Corallococcus sp. EGB: one gene and its partner. The protein of the gene in region 1 binds, or shares a complex with, the protein of each later gene. Links are inferred from orthologs where the notes say so. Each region holds a gene or a part of one and is shown in the gene's direction. Other genes may lie near its edges. The genes, in order: accD and KYK13_RS19620.

The links.
Region 2: the proteins of accD (region 1) and KYK13_RS19620 are in contact, whole or in part, in a solved structure (PDB 8UXZ), measured with the Escherichia coli proteins. The link is inferred for Corallococcus sp. EGB from one-to-one orthologs.

Annotation. Positions count from the first base shown.
Region 1 is NZ_CP079946.1:6,265,144-6,274,192, reverse strand. What follows is about bases 6,121-9,049. They hold accD (acetyl-CoA carboxylase, carboxyltransferase subunit beta), read left to right. Parts: upstream 6,121-7,123; coding sequence 7,124-7,975; downstream 7,976-9,049. Other genes in these bases: KYK13_RS25755 (folylpolyglutamate synthase/dihydrofolate synthase family protein), read left to right, coding at 7,995-9,049; KYK13_RS25765 (MBL fold metallo-hydrolase), read left to right, coding at 6,296-7,051; KYK13_RS25770 (Crp/Fnr family transcriptional regulator), read left to right, coding at 6,121-6,294. In the rest of the region: KYK13_RS25800 (NAD(P)-binding protein), read right to left, coding at 1-1,334; KYK13_RS25795 (HAD family phosphatase), read right to left, coding at 1,430-2,119; KYK13_RS25790 (enoyl-CoA hydratase/isomerase family protein), read left to right, coding at 2,203-3,270; KYK13_RS25785 (DUF523 domain-containing protein), read right to left, coding at 3,271-3,702; purN (phosphoribosylglycinamide formyltransferase), read right to left, coding at 3,792-4,457; purM (phosphoribosylformylglycinamidine cyclo-ligase), read right to left, coding at 4,454-5,491; more of KYK13_RS25770, read left to right, coding at 5,644-6,120.
Region 2 is NZ_CP079946.1:4,673,172-4,688,794, forward strand. What follows is about bases 6,870-9,863. They hold KYK13_RS19620 (acetyl-CoA carboxylase carboxyltransferase subunit alpha), read left to right. Parts: upstream 6,870-7,879; coding sequence 7,880-8,848; downstream 8,849-9,863. Other genes in these bases: KYK13_RS19610 (hypothetical protein), read right to left, coding at 6,870-6,948; KYK13_RS19615 (tetratricopeptide repeat protein), read right to left, coding at 7,095-7,787; hisC (histidinol-phosphate transaminase), read left to right, coding at 8,861-9,863. Outside these bases: KYK13_RS19580 (PrkA family serine protein kinase), read left to right, coding at 1-165; KYK13_RS19585 (serine protease), read left to right, coding at 317-1,207; KYK13_RS19590 (cytidine/deoxycytidylate deaminase family protein), read left to right, coding at 1,291-1,749; KYK13_RS19595 (histidine kinase dimerization/phospho-acceptor domain-containing protein), read left to right, coding at 2,006-2,668; enhancer binding protein Nla6, read left to right, coding at 2,742-4,181; KYK13_RS19605 (ArsA family ATPase), read left to right, coding at 4,519-6,498; more of KYK13_RS19610, read right to left, coding at 6,520-6,869; more of hisC, read left to right, coding at 9,864-9,952; cmk ((d)CMP kinase), read left to right, coding at 9,949-10,644; KYK13_RS19635 (transglycosylase SLT domain-containing protein), read right to left, coding at 10,660-12,795; KYK13_RS19640 (hypothetical protein), read left to right, coding at 13,090-13,323; KYK13_RS19645 (CAP domain-containing protein), read right to left, coding at 13,443-15,044; KYK13_RS19650 (DciA family protein), read right to left, coding at 15,041-15,340; KYK13_RS19655 (carboxypeptidase regulatory-like domain-containing protein), read left to right, coding at 15,526-15,623. UniProt on the Escherichia coli protein: Component of the acetyl coenzyme A carboxylase (ACC) complex. First, biotin carboxylase catalyzes the carboxylation of biotin on its carrier protein (BCCP) and then the CO(2) group is transferred by the carboxyltransferase to acetyl-CoA to form malonyl-CoA.

The DNA of each region.
Region 1 (9,049 bases):
TAGAGCGGGTGGGGCATGAGCCGGCTGCCACGCACCCCCCCGGCGTCCAGGTAGGGGACCGAGCGCAGGGCGCGGTGCTGCTTCGTGAAGGGCATCAGCCGGTCCAGGTGCTCCTCGATGCGGCTCGCGAGCGCCCGGAGGTGCTCCTCTCCTTCTTCGCGAGCGGAGGCCGGGACGAAGGCGCCCGCGCACACCACGCGCACGCCCTCCACGTCCTTGTGCCCGGTGGCCCCGGCGGTGCGCGCCGGGTGCTGCTGCACGAGCAGCGGGCCCAGCTCCGGGTCCTGTGTGTCCAGGAGCACCAGCTCGCCCATGCCGCGCGGGAGCGCCGCCTCCGGCACCACCCAGTTCACGCTGAAGAGCAGCGACTTGATGTTGGACTGATCCAGGTGCTCCAGCAGGCCGCGGTGGTGCTTCTTGTCCGTCACCAGCCGGCGCAGCGCCCCGGAGTCCGTGGCCGTCACCAGGCACGACGCGCGGTACAGCGTGTCCGAGCGCACCAGCTTCACGCCGGAGAACTTGCTGCCCTCGAACGCGAGCTCCTCCACGATGAAGCCCGCCGGGTTGTCGCGGCCCAGCACGTCGCCGCCCAGCTCCGTCAGCCGGCGGGTGAGCACGTCGCGCAGGGCGTCCATGCCGCCGGGGTAGGTGGATGGCGCGGTGAGCACCTGGGACAGGGCCCGCGTCTGCGCCAGGGGCGCGCCAGGCTTCTCCAGGTGGACGAGGAAGGGCAGCAGGCCGCGCACCAGCGACAGCGCCGGATCATCCCCCGCGAGCCGGGGCGCGGCCTCCAGGGCCGGGTGCTCCTTGATCTGCCCCTTGAGCTTCCAGCCCTCGAAGAAGCCGTCGGGCGGCAGCTGGGGCCCGGCCTTGAAGAAGGCGTCGGTGGCCTCGTGCTGCGCGGCGCTGCCGGTGAGCGCGCCCTGGATGCCCTCGCCGGCCTCGCCGAACTCGCGCGTCAGCTCCGCGCGGCGGCGGGTGGCGTCCCCGGACAGGTCCACCCGGTTCTTCGGCAGCACCAGCTGGAGCTCCGGCGCGTGCGGGCGCAGCGCCCGGCCGATGACGGTGGACAGCCCCAGCTCGGTGAGGGCTTCCTCCACGGCGGGCATGGCCTTGAGGGGCGGCGCGACGAACGGGGCGTAGGGCAGCACGAAGCCGTCGTGCTCGTAGCCGGGCCCCATGCCGTCGTGCTCCACCAGCAACACGCGGTGGCTGCGCTTCGCCAGGAGCGCGGCGGCGAGCGCGCCTCCGACCTGACTGCCCAACACGATGACGTCGTACACGTGCCGGGACGGGCCCGAGGGGAGCTTGAGTTTGGCGGCGGACGTCGACATGGCCACCGAACACTACACAACGTCACCGCGTCTGGCGCCCTTTTGGCGACCCGCTTCCCCTGGGAGCCTGGACCCGGGGTGGGGCGTGTGTGCCCTCAGGCCCGGGATTCGAAGAGGCGCGCGAGCAGCTCCGGGGGCAGCGAGTCGAAGTCCGGGGCGGTGTAGTGGGCCCCCGCGTTCTTCAGCGCCTCCGCGGTCGTGGTGGTGGTGATGCCCACGGTGACCATGCCGGCCGCGCGCGCGGACAGCACGCCGTTGATGGCGTCCTCGAAGGCCAGGCACGACTCGGGCGGCACCTGCAGCGCCTTCGCCGCGGCGAGGAAGATGTCCGGCGCGGGCTTGCCGCGCTCCACCTGTTCGGCGCCGACGACACAGGTGAAGAGCGGACGCACGGCGAGCCCGTCCAGCACCAGCTCGCGGTTGTCCTGCGGCGCGGCGGTGGCCACGGCCAGGGGAAGGCGCGCGTCGCGCAGGCGGTGCAGGAAGCCCTCCGCGCCCCGGTGCAGCGCCAGGTACGGCCGGTAGATGGCGCGGTAGTGCGACTCCTTCTCTTCCGCGAGCGCGTCCAGCTCCGCGACGGAGAGGGCGCGGCCCAACAGCTGCGGGAGGATCTCCTCGTTCTTCTTGCCCGCGAACTCGTTCTGGAAACGTTCCGCGGTCAGGCCATCCAGCCCCAGCTTCCGGGCGAGGGTCACCCAGGCGCGATTGTGGAAGTCCATGTTGTCGACGAGCGTGCCATCCATGTCGAAGACGGCGGCGAGCAGGGGGGCGGCTGCGGAAGTCATGTTCCTCCCAATACCGATTTCTGCCGCCATGTCACCCCCGAATCTCCCCTGCGAGCCCCTCCCGGGCTGATATCCCCCACGGCATGAGCGAGGACGTGCTGCTGGAGACGCGGGGCGCGGTGGGCATGGTCACCCTCAACCGGCCGAAGGCCCTCAACGCGCTCTCCCTGGAGATGTGCCGGGTGCTGCATCCCCGATTGGACTCCTGGGCGGCGGATCCATCCGTGAAGGCGGTGGTGATCCGCGGCGCGGGAGGGCGGGCCTTCTGCGCGGGAGGAGACGTGCGCGCGGTGGCCAGTTCGGTCGCACGGTCGGATCCGTCGCTGTCGCGCGAGTTCTTCCTCGCTGAGTACGCGCTCAACCATCGGATCCACCACTTCCCGAAGCCCTTCATCGCGCTGGTGGACGGCATCTGCATGGGCGGTGGATTGGGGCTGTCCATGCACGGCGCCTTCCGGGTGGTGACGGAGAAGCTGGTGCTCGCGATGCCGGAGACGGCCATCGGCATCTTCCCGGACGTGGGCGGAGGCTGGTTCCTGCCGCGCTTCCCCGGCGAGTCGGGGACGTATCTGGGGCTCACCGGTGCGCGCTGTGACGCGGCGGATGCGCTGTGGCTGGGGTACGCGACGCACCGCACGGAGTCCTCGCGGCTGGAGGACGTGGTGGCGGCGCTGGTGGCCGCGGACTGGAGCAGGCCGGGGCGTGAGGTGGCGGCGCGCGTGCTCCAGGGCTTCCATCAGGACGCCGGTGCGCCGGGGCTCGCGGCGCGGGCGGAGGTCATCGACCGGTGCTTCCAGGGGAGCCGCGTGGAGGACCTCTTCGCGGCGCTGGAGCGCGAGGGCACGGCGTGGGCGGAGGAGACGCGCGCGACGCTGCTGCGCATGTCGCCCATGAGCCTGCGGGTGACGCTGCGGCAGCTGCGCATCGGGCGCGGGCAGGACTACGACGCGACGGCGCGCATGGAGTACCGGCTGAGCCAGGCGATGACCCGGCGAGCGGACTTCCAGGAGGGGATCCGCGCGGTGCTGGTGGACAAGGACCAGAAGCCGCGCTGGAGCCCGGCCACGCTCGCGGAGGTGACGGACGCGGAGGTGGAGTCGTGCTTCGCGCCGCGGCCGGGAGACGAGCTGGAGCTGCCCGCGCGAGGGTGACTACAGGTCCTCGTCGCTCACGACGGTGCGCCCGTCTTCGCGCAGGAGCGCGGTGGTGATGCCTTCACCCGGACGCAGCACGCCCGTCTCGTAGACGCGCTGGCTGCCGCACGAGGGGCTCTTCTCCTTCAAGAGCGCCACGGTGGCCTCGAAGCGCCGCGCGGCTTCCAGGGCCAATTGGGCGCCCGCCTGGAACGCGGCGGTGCGGTCCTCGCGCGTCTCCCGCGTGAGGGCCCGCGCGCGGCCGGCCCAGACGTCCACGCCCGTGCCTCCCGCGAGATCCACGGGAGGCCGCGGAATGCCCAGGCCCGCGGCGGCCTCCGGGCAGATGGGGATGACGGCCTTGCCCTCCAGCGCCGCGAGCACGCGCTCCGAGCGCTGTGAGCGCCCGTCATAGCGGCATGCCTCGCCCAGCAGACACGCGCTGACCAGCACCGTGGGCGCCGCGCGCAGGGCCTCGCGGCGAGCCTCACGCGCCGATGCATCGTCTCCACGGGAGGGCGCGTGCTCCACGGCCTTCGTCACTTCGGAGCACCCGGGCTGCGCAGCGCCGTGCCATCGCCTGTCACGCGTGCGTCCACCTTCGTGCGCGGCCCATCCAGCGCCACCGCGCCCGTCACCGCCAGCCGCACGGCCAGCGGATACAGCCGGTGCTCCTCCGCGAGGATGCGCGCGCTCAGGCTCGCCTCGTCATCGTCCGGCAGAACCGGCACCGCCGCTTGCGCGATGATGGGGCCCGTGTCCGTGCCCGCGTCCACGAAGTGCACCGTGCACCCGGCCACCTTCACGCCTCGCTCCAGCGCCTGCTTCTGCGCATGCAGACCCGGGAACGCGGGCAGCAGGGAAGGGTGGATGTTCAGCACGCGCCCCGGGAAGCGCTTCAGGAAGTCCGCGCTCACCAGCCGCATGAAGCCCGCCAGGCACACCCACTCCACGCCCGCGTCCGCCAGCACGCCGAGCACCGCCGCCTCGAAGTCCGCCTTCGACCCGAAGCCCTTGTGGTCCACCACCTCCGCGCGCACGCCGGCCTTCCGGGCGCGCTCCAGCGCGAACGCCGTGGGCACGTTGGACACCACGCACGCCACCTCGGCCGGGTAGTCCGCCTGCCCGGCCGCGTCGAGCAACGCCTGCAGGTTGCTCCCGCCGCCGCTGACGAGCACCCCCAGCCGCGCCCGCCGCGCGCTCATGGCTCGATGACCGCCGTGGCCTCGCCCTGGCCCGCTTCCACCCGGCCCACCTCGGACGCCTCCACGCCCCGGGCGCGCAGCACCTCCAGCGCCTTCGCCACGTCCTCCTTCGCCACGACGACGATGAGGCCCAGGCCCATGTTGAACGTGCTGAACATCTCGTCGCGCGCCACGCCGCCCGTCTTCGCGATGAGGTCGAAGATGGCCGGCTTCCTCCACGTGGACTCGCTGAGCACCGCGCGCGTCCCGTCCGGCAGGCACCGGGGCAGGTTGCCCGGGATGCCGCTGCCGGTGATGTGCGCCATGCCCTTCACCTTCACGGCCTGGCACAGCGCGAGCGCGTCCTTCACGTAGATGCGCGTGGGCTCCAGCAGCGCGTCACCCAGCGGCCGGTCCAGCCCCTGCGGCGTCATGTCCAGGGGCAGCTTCGCGTCGTCCAGCAGCACCTTGCGCGCCAGCGAGTAGCCGTTGCTGTGCAGCCCCGACGACGTCAGGCCGATGAGCGCATCCCCCGGCTTCACCGCCTTGCCGTCGATGATGGCCGAGCGCTCCACCACGCCCACGCAGAAGCCCGCGACGTCGTACTCGCCCCGCGCGTAGAAGCCCGGCATCTCCGCCGTCTCCCCGCCCAAAAGCGCGCACCCCGCCTGCTCGCAGCCCAGCGCGATGCCCTTCACCACCTCCGCCGCGGCGTCCACCTCCAGCTTCCCCGTGGCGAAGTAGTCCAGGAAGAACAGCGGCTCCGCGCCACAGGTGAGGATGTCGTTCACCGACATGGCCACCAGGTCGATGCCCACCGTGTCGTGCCGCCCCGCCAGGAAGGCCACCTTCAGCTTGGTGCCCACCCCGTCCGTGCCCGCCACCAGCACCGGCGCCTGGTACTTGCCGGGCGGCAGGGCGAACAGGCCGCCGAATCCACCCACCCCGGCGACCACCTCGGGGCGCGTGGTGCGCGCGGCATGGGGCTTGATCTTCTCGACGAACGCGTCGCCGGCCTCGATGTCTACTCCGGACTGCTTGTAGGTCGTTCCCACGGGGCGGCCTTGTACCCCTCCCCAAGGCCCCTGTCTCGGGCCTCGGAAGGGACGTGTCGGGTTTGTGGCGGCCTGTCGCCCCCGGGCGCCCGCGCGATATCGGTCTGGGATATTTGACCGGTGGGATGGGGGCTGATTGACTCGCGGGCCAGATGGGCGCCGAGGAAACCCTCTTTCAACGTTTTGGCAAGGAGTTCCCCAAGGGCACCGAGCTCTTCCGCGAGGGAGAGATCGGCAAGGAGATGTTCGTCATCCAGTCCGGGAAGATCGCCATCTCCAAGCGCGTGCGCGACGTGGAGAAGACGCTCGCCGTGCTGGGCCCGGGCGAATTCTTCGGCGAGATGGCCATCATCTCCAACAAGCCCCGGAACGCCTCCGCCGTGGTGCATGACGACGCGAAGCTGCTCGTCATCGACCCCAAGACCTTCGAGGCGATGATCCGCGGCAACGCGGAGATCGCCGTCCGGATGATCAAGAAGCTGGCCGAGCGCCTGTCCGAGGCGGACGCCCAGATTGAAAACCTGCTCCACGGCGACCCCGCCAGCCGCGTCGTGCACCAGATCCTCCAGGCCTGCCAGACGCGCGGCCGGCCGCTGGAGGAGGGCGTGGAGGTGGACTTCGCCATCCGGGAGATGCCCCGGCAGATCGGCGTGGGCGAGCCCGCCGTGCGCAGCATGCTGGAGCGCCTGGAGCGCGCGGGCCTCATCGAGCGCAGCGGTGACAGGGTCACCGTGTATGACACGGGCCGGCTGCATGACTTCCTCAACTACCTCGAGATGAAGTGGAAGTTCGGAGACCTCTAGCGTGAAGCTGCAAGTCCTCGGGTGCCACGGCGGCGAGCTTCCCACGTGCAGGAGCACGTGCTTCCTCGTGGACGACGTGCTCGCGCTGGACGCGGGTGCCCTCACCGGCACGCTCTCGCTGGATCAGCTCTGCAAGGTGGACGACATCCTCGTCGGCCACAGCCACTTCGACCACGTGAAGGACCTGCCGCTGCTCGCCGACCTGGTCATCGGCCGCAGGGACAGGCCCGTCACCATCCATGCCTCCCGCGAGTGCGCCAAGGCGCTGCGCGAGAACATGTTCAACAACGCGCTGTGGCCGGACTTCACGCGCATCCCCACGCGCCACAAGCCCGTCCTCGCCATCAAGACCTTCCGCGCCGGCAGCACCTTCCAGGTGGGGCCCTACACCGTGAAGAGCGTGCCGGTGAGCCACCCCGTGGAGTCGTGCGCCTTCATCATCAGCGACGGCAGATCCGCGCTCGCCATGAGCGGTGACACCGGCCCCACGGACAAGCTGTGGAAGGCCCTCAACGCCACGAAGAACCTGAAGGCGCTGCTCCTGGAGGCCAGCTTCCCCAACAGCCTCCAGGCCCTGGCGGACATCTCCGGCCACCTGACGCCCGCCACCGTGGGCTCGGAGCTGCGCAAGTTCGACCGCAACGGCGCCCAGGTGCTGCTCTACCACCTGAAGCCCGCCTTCGTGCCCCAGCTCAAGAAGGAGCTGGCCGCGCTGCCCGTGAACGTCCTGGAGCTGGGCGAGACCTTCCAGTTCTAGGGGCCGTCGTGCCGCGCCGCGCCGTACGGAGGTATTGACGGCCCGCGACGGTCGGATTAACCCCCAAGCCTCATGGCCTGGTTCTCCAAGAAGCCCCGCATCGCCGTCGACGCAGAGAAAGCCGCCGAGCCCCAGCCCTCCCGCATGCAGGGCCTCTGGGCCAAATGCGAGCAGTGCGACGAGATCATCTACCGTCAGGAGCTGGAGAAGAACTGGATGGTGTGTCCGCACTGCGAACACCACCACGCCTGGACGGCCCGCGCGCGCCTGGCGGCCACGCTGGATCCGGACTCCTTCGAGGAGTTCGACAAGGAGCTGGAGCCCCAGGACCCGCTCGGCTTCACGGACACCAAGAAGTACAAGGACCGGATCAAGTCCACGCGCAAGAACCTGGAGGAGAACGACGCGTTCATCTCCGGCGTGGGCCGCATCGAGGGCCGCCCCGTCTCCGTGGGCTGCTTCGTCTTCGAGTTCATGGGCGGCTCCATGGGCTCCGTGGTGGGTGAGAAGGTCACGCGCGTCTTCGAGCGCGCCTTCGAGCTCAAGTGCCCCGCGGTGGTGTTCTCCGCCTCCGGCGGCGCGCGCATGCAGGAGGGCATCTTCTCCCTGATGCAGATGGCGAAGACGTCCGCGGCCATCGCGCGCTTCCGCACCAGCGGCAAGCCGTACATCTCCGTGATGCTCAACCCCACCACGGGCGGCGTGGCCGCGTCCTTCTCCTGGCTGGGCGACATCATCCTCGCGGAGCCCAAGGCCCTCATCGGCTTCGCCGGCCCGCGCGTCATCGAGCAGACCATCCGCCAGAAGCTGCCGGAGGGCTTCCAGCGCTCGGAGTTCCTGCTGGACCACGGGATGATCGACGCCATCGTCCACCGCAAGGACCTGCGCGGGAAGCTGGGCCAGCTCATGGGCATGCTCGGGTAGGCCCGCGGGCCTCCACGCCATGGACGCGCCGCGCACTCCCGAGGAGGCCCTCCGTTTCCTCCAGGCGCTCAACCCCTCCGGCATCAAGCTGGGGCTGGAGCGGGTCAAGGACGCGCTCTGCGCGTTGGACCACCCGGAGCGCGACTCTCCGGCGCTGCACGTCGCCGGCACCAACGGCAAGGGCAGCACCTGCGCCTTCGTGGCGCGCGCGCTGGAGGCCGCCGGCCACCGCGTGGGGCTCTACACGTCCCCGCACCTGGTGCGCGTCAACGAGCGGATCCGCGTGGCGGGCGCGGACATCCCGGACGCCGTCTTCGGGCAGCGCATCCTGGAGGTCCTGGAGCGCTACCCGTCCGCGCTGTCGGAGCCGATGACGTACTTCGAGTTCGGCACGGTCGTCGCGCTCTGGCACTTCTCCCGCGAGCGCGTGGACGTGGCCGTGCTGGAGACGGGCCTGGGCGGACGGCTGGACGCCACCACCGCCGCGAGCCCCGTCGTGACGTGCGTCACCCCCGTGTCCTTCGACCACATGGAGTACCTGGGACACACGCTCCGGGAGATCGCCGGGGAGAAGGCCGGCATCTTCAAGCCCGGCGTGCCCGTGGTCCTGTCCCGCCAGGAGCCGGAAGCCCTGGATTCGCTCCTGCGCCGCGCGGAGCAGCTGGCCGTGCCCGTCCAACTGGAGGGCCGCGACTTCCGCATCGTCCCCGGGGCCGATGGGACGCTCTCGTACCGGGGGACTGACTGGTCGCTCGACGGGCTCACGCTCGCGCTGCGGGGGCCGTACCAGCACCAGAACGCGGCGGTGGCCCTGGCGTGCCTGGAGGCCCTCCAGGCACGGGGCGTGGGGGTGACGCCGGAGGCCGCGCGTGAAGGCCTGGCCACCGCGCGCTGGCCGGGGCGGCTGGAGGAGGTGGCCCACGGTCCGACGGTGGTGGTGGACGGCGCCCACAACCCCGCGGGCGTGGCGGTGCTGCTGGAGGCCCTGCGCACGCTCTACGCCGGGCGGCCGTTGCACCTGGTGTTCGGCGTGGTGGCGGACAAGGACCGGGGGCCCATGATGCGGGCCCTGTT
Region 2 (15,623 bases), 1.6 Mb from region 1 along the record:
AAGGAGAACGTCCTCAAGTACCTCTCCGAGGACCGCAACCAGCTCACCTCGCGAGAGCAGGCCCAGGTGCAGGACACGCTCAAGACGATGGCGGAGCGCTACGGCTACTGCGAGTTCTGCGCGAAGGACGCCATCCTGTTCCTGATGCGACAGCGTTACAGCTGAGCCCGGGTGTGGGGGAGGGCAGGCATCCGGGGAGACGGTGCCTGCCCGCCTGCTTTTCAATCCGGGCCGGGGCTCGGGATGATGGGACCTCGCACCGCGTTTCGCCTGTGCCGTCGTCTTTTCGTCCCTCCTCCTCGCGCCTGGAGCGTTGATGAACCGGTTGCTGTTGGGCACCCCCCTCCTGTGGGCCCTCGTGTCGTGCGCCAGTGGCCCGTCGCAGTCCTCCGCGGACACCCCGGTCGCGGCGCACACGCAAGCCCCCGTGCAGGTGGCGCGGGCGCTGTCCCGCCCCGAGCCCACGCCTCCGCCCACTCGCAAGGCGATGGTGCGGCGCATCCTCCCGCTCAACGTGCGGCTGGTGACGACGGAGGACGGCAAGGTGCGCCGCTCGGCGTCGGGGGTCGTCATCGGCACGGAGGCCGGTGAGTCCGGGCCCGTCAGCTATGTGCTCACCAACGCGCACGCGGTGGAGCAGGGCGACCTGAAGGCGCCCGTGCTCAAGGTGGTGCTGGACCGCCGCGCGGAGTCGCACGAGTACCTGGCGGAGGTGGTGGCCGAAGGCCAGGTGCCGGACCTGGACCTGGCGCTCCTGCGCGTGTCGGGCGTGGCGTGGCCCGTGGCGGACCTGGCCGCCGATGACGAGCTGGAGCCGGGCGAGGACGTGGTGGTGGCGGCGTCCCCCTACGGCCGCGCGCTGTCCATCTCCGGCGGCATGGTGTCCCAGGTGGAGTGGGATCAGCAGACGAAGCACCCGCGCATGCTGAAGACGGACGCGCCCATCGGGTACGGCGCCTCTGGCGGCGGAATCTTCAGCCTGGAGACGGGGCGGCTGTTGGCCATCGTGGAGGGCTACCGCACCGCGAAGGTGGACTTCGAGGTCGCGTCCCAGAACTTCAGCTTCGACGTGCCCATGCCCGGTGAGACCTTCGCCGCACCCAGCGCGAAGGTGCGCGGCTTCCTCCAGGCCAAGGGCTTCGGGCGGCTGCTGGAGCGCTCCGCGGACGCGGACGAGGCGGGGCCCCAGAAGACCGCGAGTCGCTGATCCAACAGCCCCGGACCGAGAAGTTGGTCCGGGGCGGATCCGGCGTTAGAGCTGCGGGCACATCGTCTGGAGGGTTGAGCCGCATGGCCGCTCGGGGCAATTGGGATCAGTACTTCATGGACATCGCCCAGCAGGTGGCCACCCGCGCCACCTGTGACCGCAAGCACGTGGGCGCGGTGCTGGTGCGGGACAAGACCATCCTGTCCACCGGCTACAACGGCGCCATCCGCGGCCTGCCCCACTGCGATGAGGTGGGCCACATGATGGAGAACGGCCACTGCGTGGCCACCGTCCACGCGGAGGCCAACGCCATCATCCAGGCCGCGAAGAACGGCGTCTCCATCGACGGGGCGACCATCTACACGACCGCCAGTCCGTGCTGGCCGTGCTTCAAGTTGATCGCGAACAGCGGCTGCACCCGCATCGTCTTCGGTGAGTTCTACCGGGACCCGCGCATCTTCGAGTACGCGGCCCGGCTGGGCCTCCAGCTCGTGGGCATCGGCGCCGCCGCGCAGCCCCCGGCCCCCGCCACGGGCACCTGAGGGCGAACGCGCTGTCCAGGGGTGGACAATCCCTGGACGCGCTGATCGCCCGGAAGCGGGTTCCCGTTCGTTGAGTGACACTTGGGAGCGGTCCTAAGTGGCCGTTCCGACACGGGAATTTTAGAACTCCGGCAAGAATTACCGACCCAGGGTTGACGATCCCGGGGGTGCTCCCTAAATCCTGGCTCCGGTAGGGCGGCGGCGGGGGTGGGGAGACGGAAATTCCTAGGAGTTCCAGGTGGTTAGCTCATCAGCCATGGCAAGCAGTGTGCCTTCTGTCCAGGATGTGTCGGACCCTGTGGTGGGCGCGGCCCGCTACGACGCGGTTCCGCCCTTGATGGACAGCTTGCTGCACGACGTGCGCAACCCGCTCAACGCGCTCGCCATCCATCTCGAGGTGCTCACCGAGAAGCTCAAGGGTGAGTCCGGCCAGGTCCCGGCCACGCAGGAGAAGAACCTCAAGGCGATGCGCGAGCAGATCGCCCGCGTGGACAGCCTGCTGAAGCTCTTCTCCGACTTCATCGTGTTCCGAGGGGCGGGGCCCTCCGGGGACGCGCCGCTGTCGGATGCCACCGGCAAGGCCCTGGACGTGCTCGGTCATGAGAGCCGCCGGCGCCGCCTGCAGGTCCAGCGCGTCATCGAGCCGGATGTGCAGGCCCGCATGGACGACACCACCGAGCTGGGGTTCTTCCTGGTGCAGGTGCTGATGCGCGCCTTCCAGCGCGCGGAGTCCGGCGCCACCGTGGTCGTCGCGGTCCGCGCCGAGGGCTCCGCGGCGGTGCTGGAGGTGGTGGACGGCTCCTCGGCGCCCGAGCGGGCGAGGGACACCGTCGCCGCGCTGACGCTCCGTGCGGCCCAGTTGGGCATCGAGTTCGTCGTCCAGGCGGGGACGTGCCGCCTCGTGTTTCCGCGCGCCTGAGCTTTCCCCCTTCAGGGCGCGGACGGTCTTCCATCCGGTTTCATCACGCTTCATCGCAGTGGAGGTTTTCACCTTGGGCAGCGCACGAATCCTGGCCGTGGATGACGAACGTGAGACCTGCGAGGCACTGGCGGAGATGTTGTCCGCCTGGGGTCACAAGGTCGAGACCGCGTTCGACGGGCATGACGCCCTCCGCAAGGCCGGTGAGTTCCGGCCCGACGTCGTCCTGTCGGACCTCGCCATGCCGGAGACGGATGGTCTCTGGCTGTTGCGCAACCTGCGCGACGAGCTGCCGGATTGCCCGGTGGTGTTCCTCACCGGCCGTGGCACCATCGACACCGCCGTGGAGTCCATCCGCGAGGGTGCCTACGACTTCATCGTGAAGCCGCTGGACACCGCGCGGCTCAAGGTCTGCATCGACCGCGCGCTGGAGAAGAAGGAGACCCTGCGCGAGGTGCAGACGCTGCGGCGCCGCCTCAAGCAGCTGGGCTCCTCGGACCTCATCGCCGGCTCCACCGCGATGCGCAAGGTCATCGAGATGGTCGAGAAGGTGGCCCCCTCCAAGGCCAGCGTCTCCATCAGCGGCGAGTCCGGTACGGGCAAGGAGGTCGTCGCCCGCACGGTGCACAACCTGTCCCTGCGCCGCGACAAGCCCTTCATCGCCATCAACTGCGCGTCCATCCCCGCGACGCTGATTGAATCCGAGCTCTTCGGCCACGAGCGCGGCGCGTTCACCGGCGCGGATCAGCGCCGCCCGGGCGTCTTCGAGATGGCCCACGGCGGCACGCTGTTCCTGGACGAGTTGGGTGAGATCCCCATCGACCTGCAGGCCAAGCTGCTGCGCGTCCTGGAAGAGGGGCGCCTGCGCCGTCTGGGCGGCAAGGTGGAAATCGAAGTGGACGTGCGCGTGCTGTCCGCCACGAACCGCGACCTGAAGCAGGAGATCAAGAACCAGCGCTTCCGCGAGGATCTCTACTTCCGCCTCAACGTGTTCCAGCTGCACCTGCCGCCCCTGCGCGACCGCCGGGACGACGTGCCCATCCTGGTCCAGCACTTCGTGGACAAGTTCCGCGGGGACTCCGCGAAGCGCGTCTCCGGCGTGCACCCGGACGCGATGGAGGTGCTCAAGAACTACGACTGGCCGGGCAACATCCGCGAGCTGCGCAACGCCGTGGAGCGCGCCGTCATCCTCTGCGACGGGGAGCTGATCACCCGCGAGCACCTGCCGCCGGACATGGCCGGCAAGTCCCCGGAGCGCCACACGTTCAAGCTGCCGTTCGGCCTGAGCCTGGACGCCGTGGAGCGCGAGTACATCCTGGGCAGCCTCCAGCGGAACGGGAACAACAAGGCCCGCACCGCCGAGGTGCTGGGGGTGAGCGAGAAGACGCTCTACAACAAGCTCAACCGCTACGCGGCGGAGAACCGCGCCCAGGGCGCCCCAGGCGGGGGCGGCCCCCTGGGGGGACAGGGCAACGAGGGCCCCTTGGGGGCCAGCAGCTTCCTCATCCGCTGATCCGCCGCGGCTCCCCGGGGCGGGTGGACCGGCGGAGGCCGCCGCTGACCTGACGGGTAGGCAGGAAGGCCCGGATTCCGGGCCCTTGGCAGGGCTCCTGGAGGGCGCGCACGGGGGCTCCCCAAGCCGGTTTAAACGGGCGGGGGAGGTCTCGAAAACCCCTGTCAATTCTTGACTTTTCCCCCCTGGACGGGGGATCCTCCGGGCCTCTCCCACCCGTTGGTGAGGGCCCGGCCGGGACGTGTCACTTCGGGCCACGTCCGCCCCCCACGGGGCGGTTGTCCGACGTGAGTCATCTGGGGTGCCGCCGGGGGGGCACAAGGAAGGCCACAACGCAATGAGCGACGCGCGAGTTCTTCACTTCTTCGGCGGCAAGGGCGGGGTCGGCAAGACCACGCTTGCGGCAGCGTACGCGGTGAGGCTCTCCGAAGAAGTGCCCAAGCACCGGGTGCTGGTCGTCTCGTTGGATCCGGTGCAGTCCCTGTCGGACCTGGTGAAGAAGAAGCTGCCGGCGAAGCCCACCAAGCTGCAGGCGGGCAAGGGCGAGGGCGGCCTCTTCGGCGCGGAGTTGAACCCGCCCGCGCTGCTCAAGCCGTTCCTGGCGGAGTACCTGCCGGCGCTGGCGAAGGCGGCGGTGAAGGGCACGCACCTGTCGGAAGAGGAGCTGGGCAAGCTCTACCAGCAGGCGGTGCCGGGGCTGGAGGAGCTGGTGGCGCTCTTCCACGTGGTGGACCTGCTGGACTCGGGTGACTTCGACCGCGTCGTCGTGGACACGGCGCCCACCAGCCACACGCTGCGCCTGTTCGATCTGCCGGCGCAGCTGCGCAAGTTCCTGGGCTTCGTGAAGGCGGGCCAGGACCGCGCCGCCCCGGCCCCCAGCGGCAAGGGCAAGAAGGCGGCGGCCGCCGCGGCGGCGGAGTCCTCGGGCGGCTTCCTGGAGCAGGTGGGCCAGAAGGCGGAGAAGCTGCTGGCGCTGCTGAAGGATCCGGCGCGCACGGCCTTCCACCTGGTGGCGCTGGCGGAGCCGGTGCCCGAAGCGCAGACGCGCATGTACTTCACCCAGCTGCGCGAGCGCGGGCTGCCGGTGACGGAGGTGGTGGTCAACCAGGTGGAGGACCACCAGGGTTGCCCCGCGTGCCAGGGCCGCCGGGGCCTGCAGGCGCCGCACGTGCGCAAGTACCAGGCGCTGGACAAGAACGTGCCCGTGAACCTGCTGGGCCGCCGCGAGGTGGCGCCCCGGGGGCTGGACGGGCTGAAGGAGTTCGCCAAGGAGTGGGCGGCGGGCAAGGAGACCAAGGCGCTGGAGTTCAGCGCGGCCGAAGGGCCTCCGGCGCTGGTGCGCGCCCCGTCCATGCCGCCCATCGCGGCGCCGCCGCTGCCTCCCACGCGGCTCATCTTCTTCGTGGGGCAGGGCGGGGTGGGCAAGTCCTCCTGCGCGGCCGCCGCGGCGGTGACGCTGACGGAGAAGGAGGGACCGGTGCTCCTCATCTCCACGGACCCCGCGCACTCGCTGTCGGACGTGCTGCAGAGCCGCCTGACGGACACCGAGACGCAGGTGAAGGGCACCAAGGGCCTGTACGCGCGCGAGCTGGACATGGCGGGGTGGTTCAACGCCCTGCGCAAGCGCCTGAAGGAGAAGGCGGAGAAGGCCTTCGAGGGCGCGCCCAAGGCGGGCAACGACGTGCCGGCGGACCTGCTCTACCTGCGCAACCTGCTGGAGTGCGCGCCCCCGGGCATCGACGAGCTGGCGGCCATGTCCGTGCTGACGGACGCGCTGGTGCAGGAGCGGTTCAAGCGCATCGTGGTGGACTCGTCGCCGCAGGTGATGAACGTCCGCGTGGTGGAGCTGGCGGATACGGCGAAGGCGTGGCTGGGCGCGCTGCACGGCATCCTCAACAAGCACCGGGCCAAGGGCCTGGGCGAGCTGGCGGATGAGCTGGCGGCGATGCTCAAGCACGTGAAGCGCTTCGAGGACGCGCTGGCGTCCCCCAGCGAGTCGCGCTTCGTGGTCGTCACGCGCGGCGAGGACCTGGCTGCGTCCCGCACCGAGCGGCTGGTGGAGTACCTCAAGGAGCGCAAGCTCCAGGTGGAGCGGGTGCTCGTCAACCGCGTGGGCCCCAAGTCCACCTGCGAGAAGTGCGAGAACCGCCGCAAGCTGGAGCTGAACGCGGCCAAGGCCATGGAGAAGAAGATTGGCCTGCCCGTGACGATGGCGCCCGCGCTGGGCCGTCACCCCGCGGGGCTGCGCGAGCTGAAGGCGTTCCGCACCGCCTGGTACGCCCTGTCCGCGCCGCCGGCGAAGATCAAGGCGGCCTGACGCCGTGATTGCCGTGCGCCCCTAGTGGGGCCCCGGAATGAGCTGGGACAGGGGCAGCCGGTGGGGATACGCCCGCCGCGCCTGCTCCAGCAGGTCCAGGGCGCTCGCCTTGAGTGAGCGCCCCGTCGGGGCTTCCGGCACCGCGAGGTGCTGATGGAGCACCCATCCTGGCCCCAGGAGCATCAGCGCCACCGCCGGCACGATGCACAGGGTCACCGCCACGCTGGCGCCGCCCACCGTGCCCAGCACGCGCAGCACCGGGGACGCCTGGATGCGCGGGCGCTGCAGGGCCGCGAGGATGCGCGCGAAGAGGGCGCCGCCCATGAGCCCCAGCACCGTGGCGAGCAGCCAGCTCAGGCCGCCCACCGGAGTGCCCAGCACCGGCTCCAGCAGCCGCGGCGCGGCGGCTCCCAGCATGAAGGCGAGGACGACGGGGGCAGCCGCGATCATGGCGACGAGCCCCCAGTGTCTTGCGTTGAGTCGGTGCACTGCTTCCCCCCGTTCCGCTCCCCCGGGGAAGCTGCGCACCGGCGAGGACGCGTGCCAGGGCGGCGCCCCCTCGGGGTGTGCAGGCGTGAACGGGTCGTCACTTCACGTCAGGCGTCACACTCCGACGGACTGTCGGTGAAGGTGCCCAGGGGCTCCGGGAAGGTGAGGGCGCCGCCCGCGCCGAGGGTCCCGGTGACGGGCGCGCTCCCCGGGAGCTTCACCTCCACCGTGCGGCCCCGGACGGTGTACGTGCCCGGGGTCCGCGACTCGTGAGCCGAGCCGGAGGCGTCCACGTCCTTCTTCCAGAGCTCCACGCGGCCTGCGTCCTGGAACTTCAGGGTCCGGGTGGTGCCGTAGACGCCCACGCCGGGGCCGTACCAGGACACCGCCCTGAGGAGGGCCGGCACGTCGGCCTCCTTCTCCGGGGTGCGGCCCAGCAGCTTCTGCCATCCCAGCGTGTCCCGGATGACGTCCAGGTCCCGGTCGTCCTTCGCCCGCTGGAGGCGGCGCGGGTCCAGGCGCACGGCGGTGGCCAGCTTCTCCACGATGACGTCGCGGTGGGCGCCGTACTCGCAGACCTTGCCCTGCTTGCGCAGGACGCCCAGGGTGGCGGCGGCGTTGTAGTGGGCCAGGGCATAGTCCGGGGTGGCCCGTGCAGCCTCCTGGAACTTCTCCAGGGCCTGGCCGTAGCGGCCGGACTGGTAGAGGCGGAACCCCTGCGTGTTGAGGGCCCGGCCGGAAGGGGGCCCGGCGGGAGCGGCGGACAGCGTCACGGCCAGCAGGGACAGGGCAAGGACCATGTTTCACCAGACGGGCGGCCCCCCTGGACATTCCAGGGGTGCGTAACCGCTTGCGCGTTGATTGGCCTGAACCCTGGTGCTAGTTCGGCGCCATGGCAACCGGCATTGGCTACGCGCTCGACTTCGAGCGCCCGCTCATCGAGCTGGAAAAGAAGATCGAGGAGCTCAAGGCCCTCTCCACCAGCGGATCCGTGGACTTCTCCTCGGAGATCTCGAAGCTGGAGAAGAAGGCGAAGAAGCTCCAGTCGGAGATCTTCAGCGACCTGTCCCGCTGGCAGGTGGTGCAGCTGTCGCGGCACAGCGCGCGCCCGTACTTCCTGGACTACGTCCAGCACCTCTTCACGGACTTCTTCGAGATGTGCGGCGACCGGCACTTCGGCGAGGACCCGTCCATCGTCGGAGGCTTCGCGCGCTTCGATGGCAAGACGGTGATGGTCATCGGGCACCAGAAGGGGCGCAACACCAAGGAGAACATGGCGCGCAACTTCGGCATGCCGCGCCCGGAGGGCTACCGCAAGGCGCGCCGGCTGATGGAGCTGGCCGAGCGGATGGAGAAGCCCATCCTCACCTTCGTGGACACGCCGGGCGCGTACCCGGGCATCGGCGCGGAGGAGCGTGGCCAGGCGGAGGCCATCGCCATGAACCTGGAGGTCATGAGCCGCCTGCGCGTGCCCATCATCTCCACCGTGGTGGGCGAGGGCGGCTCCGGTGGCGCGCTGGCCATCGGCGTGGGCAACCGCGTGCTGATGTTCCAGAACAGCGTCTACTCCGTCATCTCCCCGGAGGGCTGCGCCTCCATCCTCTTCCGCGACGCGACCAAGGCGGACAAGGCCGCGGACGCGATGCGCCCCACGGCGCAGGACCTGCTGGAGATGAAGATCATCGACGAGGTGATTCCGGAGCCTCCGGGCGGCGCGCACCGCGACCCGGCCAAGGCGGCGGAAGCGCTGGGCAAGGCCCTGCGCAAGCACCTGGGGCAGCTGGCGGAGCTGAAGCCGGACGCGCTGGTGCGCGACCGCTACGACAAGTTCCGCGCACTCGGCATGTTCTCCGGCAAGTAGGGGCTCCTTCCCATGCGACCGCTCGTTCCTTCCTACGTCGAGACGCTCAAGGCCTACGTTCCGGGCAAGCCCATCGAGGAGACCGAGCGGGAGTACGGCCTCAAGGGCGTCATCAAGCTGGCCTCCAACGAGAACCCGCTGGGCCCGTCGCCCCGCGCGGTGGAGGCCATGCGCAACGCGGCGGCCCAGGTGAACCTCTACCCGGACGCCACGAGCTTCCACCTGGTGCGCCGGCTTGCCGCGCACCTGGGCGTGAAGCCCGAGGAGGTCGTGCTCGGCAGCGGCTCCAACGAGCTGATCGAGCTGCTCATCCGCACGTTCACGACGCCGGAGGAGGAGCTCCTCCTGTGCAAGGGCTCGTTCCCGGCGTACCGCATCTCCGCGCAGGCGCACGGGCGGGCGTTCGTGGAGGTGCCCATGCGCGAGGGATTCCGCTACGACCTGGAGGCCATGGCCCGCGCCGTCACGCCGCGCACGCGCATGGTGTTCCTGGCCAACCCGGACAACCCCACGGGCACCACGTTCGGGCGCAAGGACCTGGAGGCGTTCCTCCAGGCGGTGCCCAAGGACGTGCTCGTCGTCCACGACGAGGCCTACGCGGAGTTCGTGGACTGGCCCGGCTACGCGAGCGCCGTGGAGCTGTTCCACGCGTACCCGAACCTCGTGGGGCTGCGCACCTTCAGCAAGATCCACGGGCTGGCCGGCATCCGGCTGGGCTCGGCGGTGATGGACGCGAAGCTCGCGGGCTACGTGCACCGCACGCGCATGCCGTTCAACCTGACGACGGTGGCGCAGGCGGCGGGCATGGCCGCGCTGGAGGACACGGCGCACGTGGAGCGCACGCGGGAGAACAACCGCGTGGGCCTGCGCTACTTCGGTGAGGAGCTGCCGAAGCTGGGGCTCACCCTGACGGACAGCCACGCGAACTTCGTCTTCGTGGACTGCCACCGTCCGTCCGCGGAGGTGTACGAGCAGCTCCTGCGCCGGGGCGTCATCGTGCGGCCCATGGCGGGCAACGGCCACCCGACGTGCCTGCGCATCTCCGTGGGCACGCCCCAGGAGAACGCGCGCTGCGTGGCCGCGCTCAAGGAGGTCCTCTCGTGAGCGCTCGGCCGTTCATCGTCGCCATCGACGGGCCGGCCGGGGCGGGCAAGTCCTCCGTGTCCAAGCTGCTCGCGCGGCGGCTGGGCTTCGCGCTGGTGGACACGGGCGCCATCTACCGCTGCGTGGCGCTGATGGCCTCGCGCGAGGGCATCGCCTTCGACGACGACGCGAAGCTGGGCGAGCTGCTCGGGCGCGTGCGCATCCACTTCCAGGTGGTGGGCGAGGAGAACCACGTCTTCCTGGGCGGCGAGGACGTGTCGGGGGAAATCCGCACGCCGCCCATCTCCATGGGCGCGTCGCAGGTGTCCGGGCGGCCGGTGGTGCGCGCGGGGCTCTTGGCGCTCCAGCGGCGGCTGGCGCTGGAGGCTCCGACGGGCGCCATCCTGGAGGGCCGGGACATCGGCACGGTGGTGTTCCCGGACGCGGACGTGAAGTTCTTCCTCCAGGCGGACCCGGAGGTCCGGGCGCGCCGCCGCTTCGAAGAGCTCTTCCAGAAAGGCGTGGACAGCAGCCTGGAGGGCGTCCTCCAGGACCAGACGCGCCGCGACGCCGCGGACTCCGGCCGCGAGGTCGCGCCCCTGAAGCCCGCCGAGGACGCGGTGCACGTGGACTCCAGCAGCATGCCGCTGTCGGAGGTCGTGCAGTCGCTGGAGCACGAAATCGAGCGCCGGCGGGCTTCGCGCGGCGCCTGAGCCGTCACCCGGGCATCAGAAGCCGACGCCGTCCGTGGTGGGGGCGGGGACGCTCATGGCCAGCCGGGCCTCGGTGCCGTTCTTCTCGTAGAAGCGGTGGTAGAGGTACAGGTCCGCCAGCACCTGCTTCACGTAGCCGCGCGTCTCCCGGTACGGGATGGACTCCACGAACAGGTCCAGGGGCATGCTGCCGCGCTCCTGCGCCCACCGCACCGCCGCCTTGGGCCCCGCGTTGTAGGCCGCCGCCGCGAGCGCCGGGTGCGCGAAGCGCTTCATCAGCTGCGACAGGTACCACGCGCCGTAGCGGATGTTGCGCTCCGGGGCGAAGAGGTCCGCCGGGGCGGGCGCGGGCTCCGCCATCTTCAGGGCGATCGCCGTCGCCGTGGGCGGGATGATCTGCATGAGGCCGCGTGCGTCCGCCGCGCTCATGACCTCCGGCCTGAAGGCGCTCTCACGACGCATGATGGCCCACACGAGGAACGGATCCAGCGCCTGCCGCGTGGCCTCGGTCTCCACCGCCTGGGCGAACGCGCGCGGGTAGAACGCGGCCAGCGCGTCCGGGGCCTTGGACCCGAAGGCGCGGCCCCAGAGGTAGCGCGCCGCCACCACGTGCGCGTGGCCGAACTCCCCCAACTGCAGGAGCGCGTGCGCGAACGGCAGCGCCTGGTCCGCGGAGCGCAGGTCCGACACGCGCGACTGCACCTCGTCCGCAGCGTCGCGGAAGAGGCCCGCGCGCGTCAGCGCCACCGCCAGCTCCAGCTCCGGCGGGCGGGGGAGGGTGAGCTGCTTCGGAGGCTGTGGGAAGGCCTCCGGCGGCGTGCGCCCCGATTCGCGCAGGCGCTCCGTGGCGAGCAGCGCGTAGAACGACGCGGGCGCCGCGGTGATGACCGCTTCGTAGGCGGGCCCCACGGACGCCGCCTTGCCGCCGGACAGCTCCTCCGTGCGCGCCATCCAGTAGCGGGCCTGCGGCGCCAGGGACGTCTTCGGGTAGGCCGTCACCAGGTCGTCCAGCGCCTGGCGCGCCTTCGCGTACTGCTCCAGCCGGATGTGCGCGAGGGCTCGGAACCACATCGCCTCATCGCGGCGGCGTGAGCCCTTGTAGCGCTTCTCGTAGTCGGCGAAGGACTTCGCCGCGTCCTCGAAGCGGCTGCCCTGCAAATCCAACCACGCGGCGAAGAACGCGCCTTCCTCACCCGCCGCCTGGGACGGATAGGCCTTGTCCAGCGCCGCCATCAGCTTGCGCGCCTTCTCGTTGTCGTCCGAGCGCAGCGCCCGGCGCGCCACCACCAGCGCGGCCTCCGCGGCGATGGCCGGCGGCCCCTTGCGCGCCACCGCGAGCGCCTTCTCCGCGTCCTCGCGCTTGCCGAGCGCGAAGAGCACCTGCGCGCGCAGCAGCGCCACCTGCGCCTGGGCGGGAGCGCCCTTCACCAGCCCCCGCTTCTCCGCCGTGGCCAGCTCCTCCTCGGCGCGCTTCGCCGCGTCGCTGGAGAGGAATCCCCTGGCGCGCTGGAGGTGCTCGGGGAGGGTGAGCGTCACCGGGGGCTTCAGCGCGGCCAGCTGCTCCAACGCCGCGTCCGCGTACGGGTGGGTGGGGAAGCGCAGCGCCACCGACTTCAGGTCCGCGCGAAGGCCCGCCGCGTTGCCGGTGGCCGCGCGCGTCTGGGCGCGCTGGAAGAGCAGCTCCGGGGTGGGCTGCGCCGCCGCCGCGGACTCCAGCACCGGGGCCGCGTCCTTGGGGCGGTGGGCGTCCAACAGGGACTCCCCCAGGCGGGCGCGGGCACGTACGGCGAGGGCCGGGGAGGCCTTCTCCAGGGCCCGCTCGAAGTCCTTCGCCGCGCCGTCGGGGTCGCCCGAGTAGAAGCGCGCCTGTCCCAGGTAGAAGGCATGGAAGGACTCCAGGGGCGCGGGGGCCGCGTGCCGGGTGAGCAGGTCCCGGGCCAGGGCCGCGTCCCCGTCCGAAAGGACGAGCGTGCCAGCGAGCAGGCCCAGCCTCCCCGCATCCGGGCACTTCGCCTGCTCGCAGGTCGCGAGCTCCGCCTGGGCGAGCGCCGCCGCGTCGGACCGGTGCAGCCGGACGGCCTCGAGTGTCGTGGGGGATTGCCCCAGCGCCACCCCCGCCACCCAACCCGCCACCCAGCCGGTCCAACTCATGAGATTCTTCCTTTCAATTCGCGGCCTTGCGGCTCCGGAACGAGAGATTTGCAGTCGACATTCCCCACCAGGTGGGCGGGGGTCGGTTTGACAGTCGGCCCGACAAGTCCTAGATCCCGCCGCCGCGGGCTGGTCCCGCGGGGTTGTCGACCCGTTGCGCTCTCCGGAGGGAATCCTTACGTTGCGCCGCTGTTGAGCGCTACTCCGGACCGATGTGTGTCAGTCAGACCTGTCGTCGGTAGCACTGCTCGTTCACAGACCTCGGGGGGGGAAACAGCTCATAGGGGAGGCTCCATGAAGCCGTGTCCATCCGATCTGCCGCAGACCATCAATCCCGAAGCCGGCCCGAAGCGGGCAGGCGTCGAGTCGCATCGCAACCTGAACTGCAACCACTACGACAACTGCCTCGATGAGGCCGTGCGTCGCGGCTGGCAGTCGTTCACGTGCATGAAGTGCCCGATGTACGCCAACCTGGCTCCTCCGCAGATGGGGCTGGAGGCGTACGCCACGCAGCGCCGTCCTGTCTAACCGGGACGTCTGACATCCGGCCCGTTTCCACCTGGGCCCGCTCCCGGAGTTCCCCCGGTCACGCCCGAAGTCCGGTCGTGGCCGGCGTCCGCGTGGACGTGCCACCCGGAGCCGCTGCTTCAGGGCACCGCGGCGTAGATGACGGCCACCCAGTACTGGCCCTGGCCAAAGCGCTTGGAGTTGCCCCGCACCAGCCCCACGCCCACCCGGGTGTTGGCGGCGGTGGCCAGGCTGCGTGACTCGGGCACGGCGCTCGGGTCTCCCACGACGAAGAAGTCCACCGACGCGGTGCCCGCGTCCGGCAGCGCGGAGAACACCCGCTCGTGCAGGGGGGACGCATCGTCGCCTCCGGCGCCCGGCTCGTCCTGCGCCAGCGCGCGGCGGGCATGGTCGCGTGCCAGCCGCTCCAGCGCCTCGCTGCGCACCAAGGGCGGCAGCTTGAGGGTGGCGCGGTGCCGGGACAGGGCCTCGTAGACGTCAGACACCGGGTCCGCGGGGAGCGCCGCGCCAGGCGACGCCGCCGTGAAGACCTCCGTGACGACGGCCTCTTCCCGGCCGTCCACCTTCTGGAACACCACTCCCACGCCCATGAAGCGGAAGGCGGGGTCCATCAGGTTCTTGCGGTGGCCGGGGCTGTGCTCGATGCCGAAGTGCGCCGCGAGCGGGCCCGCCGCCAGCCCCAGGTTCTCTCCGGCGCGCACGTAGCGCGTGCCCTCCGGCAGGCGGCGGGTGAGGGTGGAGCCGTCTGGCGCGATGTGCGCGAAGAAGCCCTCCGTCGCCATCCGAGCGCTGTAGCGCAGCGCCACGTCCTCCAGCGTCGGATCCGGTGAAAGCTCCGGCAGCTGGTGCGCGCGGCGCAGGGTGTTGATGCGCTCGTAGAGGGCGGTGCGCGCCTCGGCCAGCGTGGTGGGCTCGCGCTGGGCTTCCTGTGCACCGCGCGCGGCGCGGGTACCCACCTGCACGAGGAACAGCGACGTCACCTCTGGCCCGGCATCGGCCTGGCCCACCACCTCCACGGTGTAGCCGCCGGGCGTCGCGAAGGTCACCCCCGCGCAGAAGCCGTTGGTGCCCGAGGGCGCGCGGCTCAGGGCCACGCTCTCCACCTCTCCGTCCGGCCGGGTGACGAAGACCTGCGGGCTGCGCAGCGGCGGCACGAGCCGGCCGCACACGCGCTTCTCCGTCCCGGCCTTGGCGATGGCGCGGGGGAAGGGGAGCACCTCCGCCTTGCGGTCCACGGTGAGCAGCACCAGCGCGGCGCGCTCGCCCAGGAAGGCCACGCCCACGCCGAAGTGGCTCACGCGCTCGCCGTTGAAGTCCTGGCGGGCGAGGAAGGTCTCGATGGCGTGCGAGTGCACCCAGGCGCGGATGACCAGCACCTTGGGGGATGGATCCGCGGCGCCCGAGTCGCTGACCGCCTCCGTCAACGTCAGCAGGTCCGGGGCGCCGGTGGTGAACTGGGTCAGGGCCTCGCGCGCGAGCCTCCGGGCCGCGACCTCCAGCGCCTTGTCGTTCGTGGGCGCGCGGCGGCCCACGCGTTCGAACTCGCGCAGCACGTGCAGCCGGGCCCGGGCCTCCTGCGACTGGGGCGTCTCCTCCGGGGTGGAGGGCGGCAGGTCCGGGCTCGCGGAGTTGGGGACGGCGAGGGAGGCCACCGCGGCGGAGGGGGGCTCGGCGGATGCGGCCATGCTCGCGAGCAGCAGGCCCAGGAGCATGCCCCTCATCGCGACTCCAGTTGGAAGAGGAGCGTCGTCACCTTGCCGGGGCCCAGCTTCTCGTTGAGCCGCTCCCGCAGCGAGTCGGCCTGACGGGAGAGGACCTGGGCCCACTCGGCGCTCTCCACGGAGATGATCAGCGTGGCGCCTTCCAGTTGGTGCGGGTGGCTGTGGCGCGCGATGTTCTCTCCCACCGCGGCGGTCCAGAGGGGCATGAGCGACGACGCGCGGCCGGACTCTCCCGCCAGGCGCGCCAGCACCCGCGGCATCAGGCTCTCCAAGGTCTTCGGTTCACTGCGCGCCATCGTCGGGCGATTCTGGAACTCCTGGCGCCGGAAGCCAACCGACACTTTCCTGCCCGCCCGGCCGATTTACCCGGAGGCTCCCGGTTCCGGGCATCCGGCGAATGCGGGGCTGGTGTCATCCCCGGTCGCGTCACGGCCCTTCCCCTTGTAAGGTCGGGGCAAGGCCGGTCCCCCTCGGAGTTCCCATGCGTTCCATCCCCCATCCGGTCCGGATTCCCGGCGTCGTGCTCGCATGCCTGCTGGCGTGCGCCGTGGGCTGCGGGATGTCCGAGTTGGATGTGCC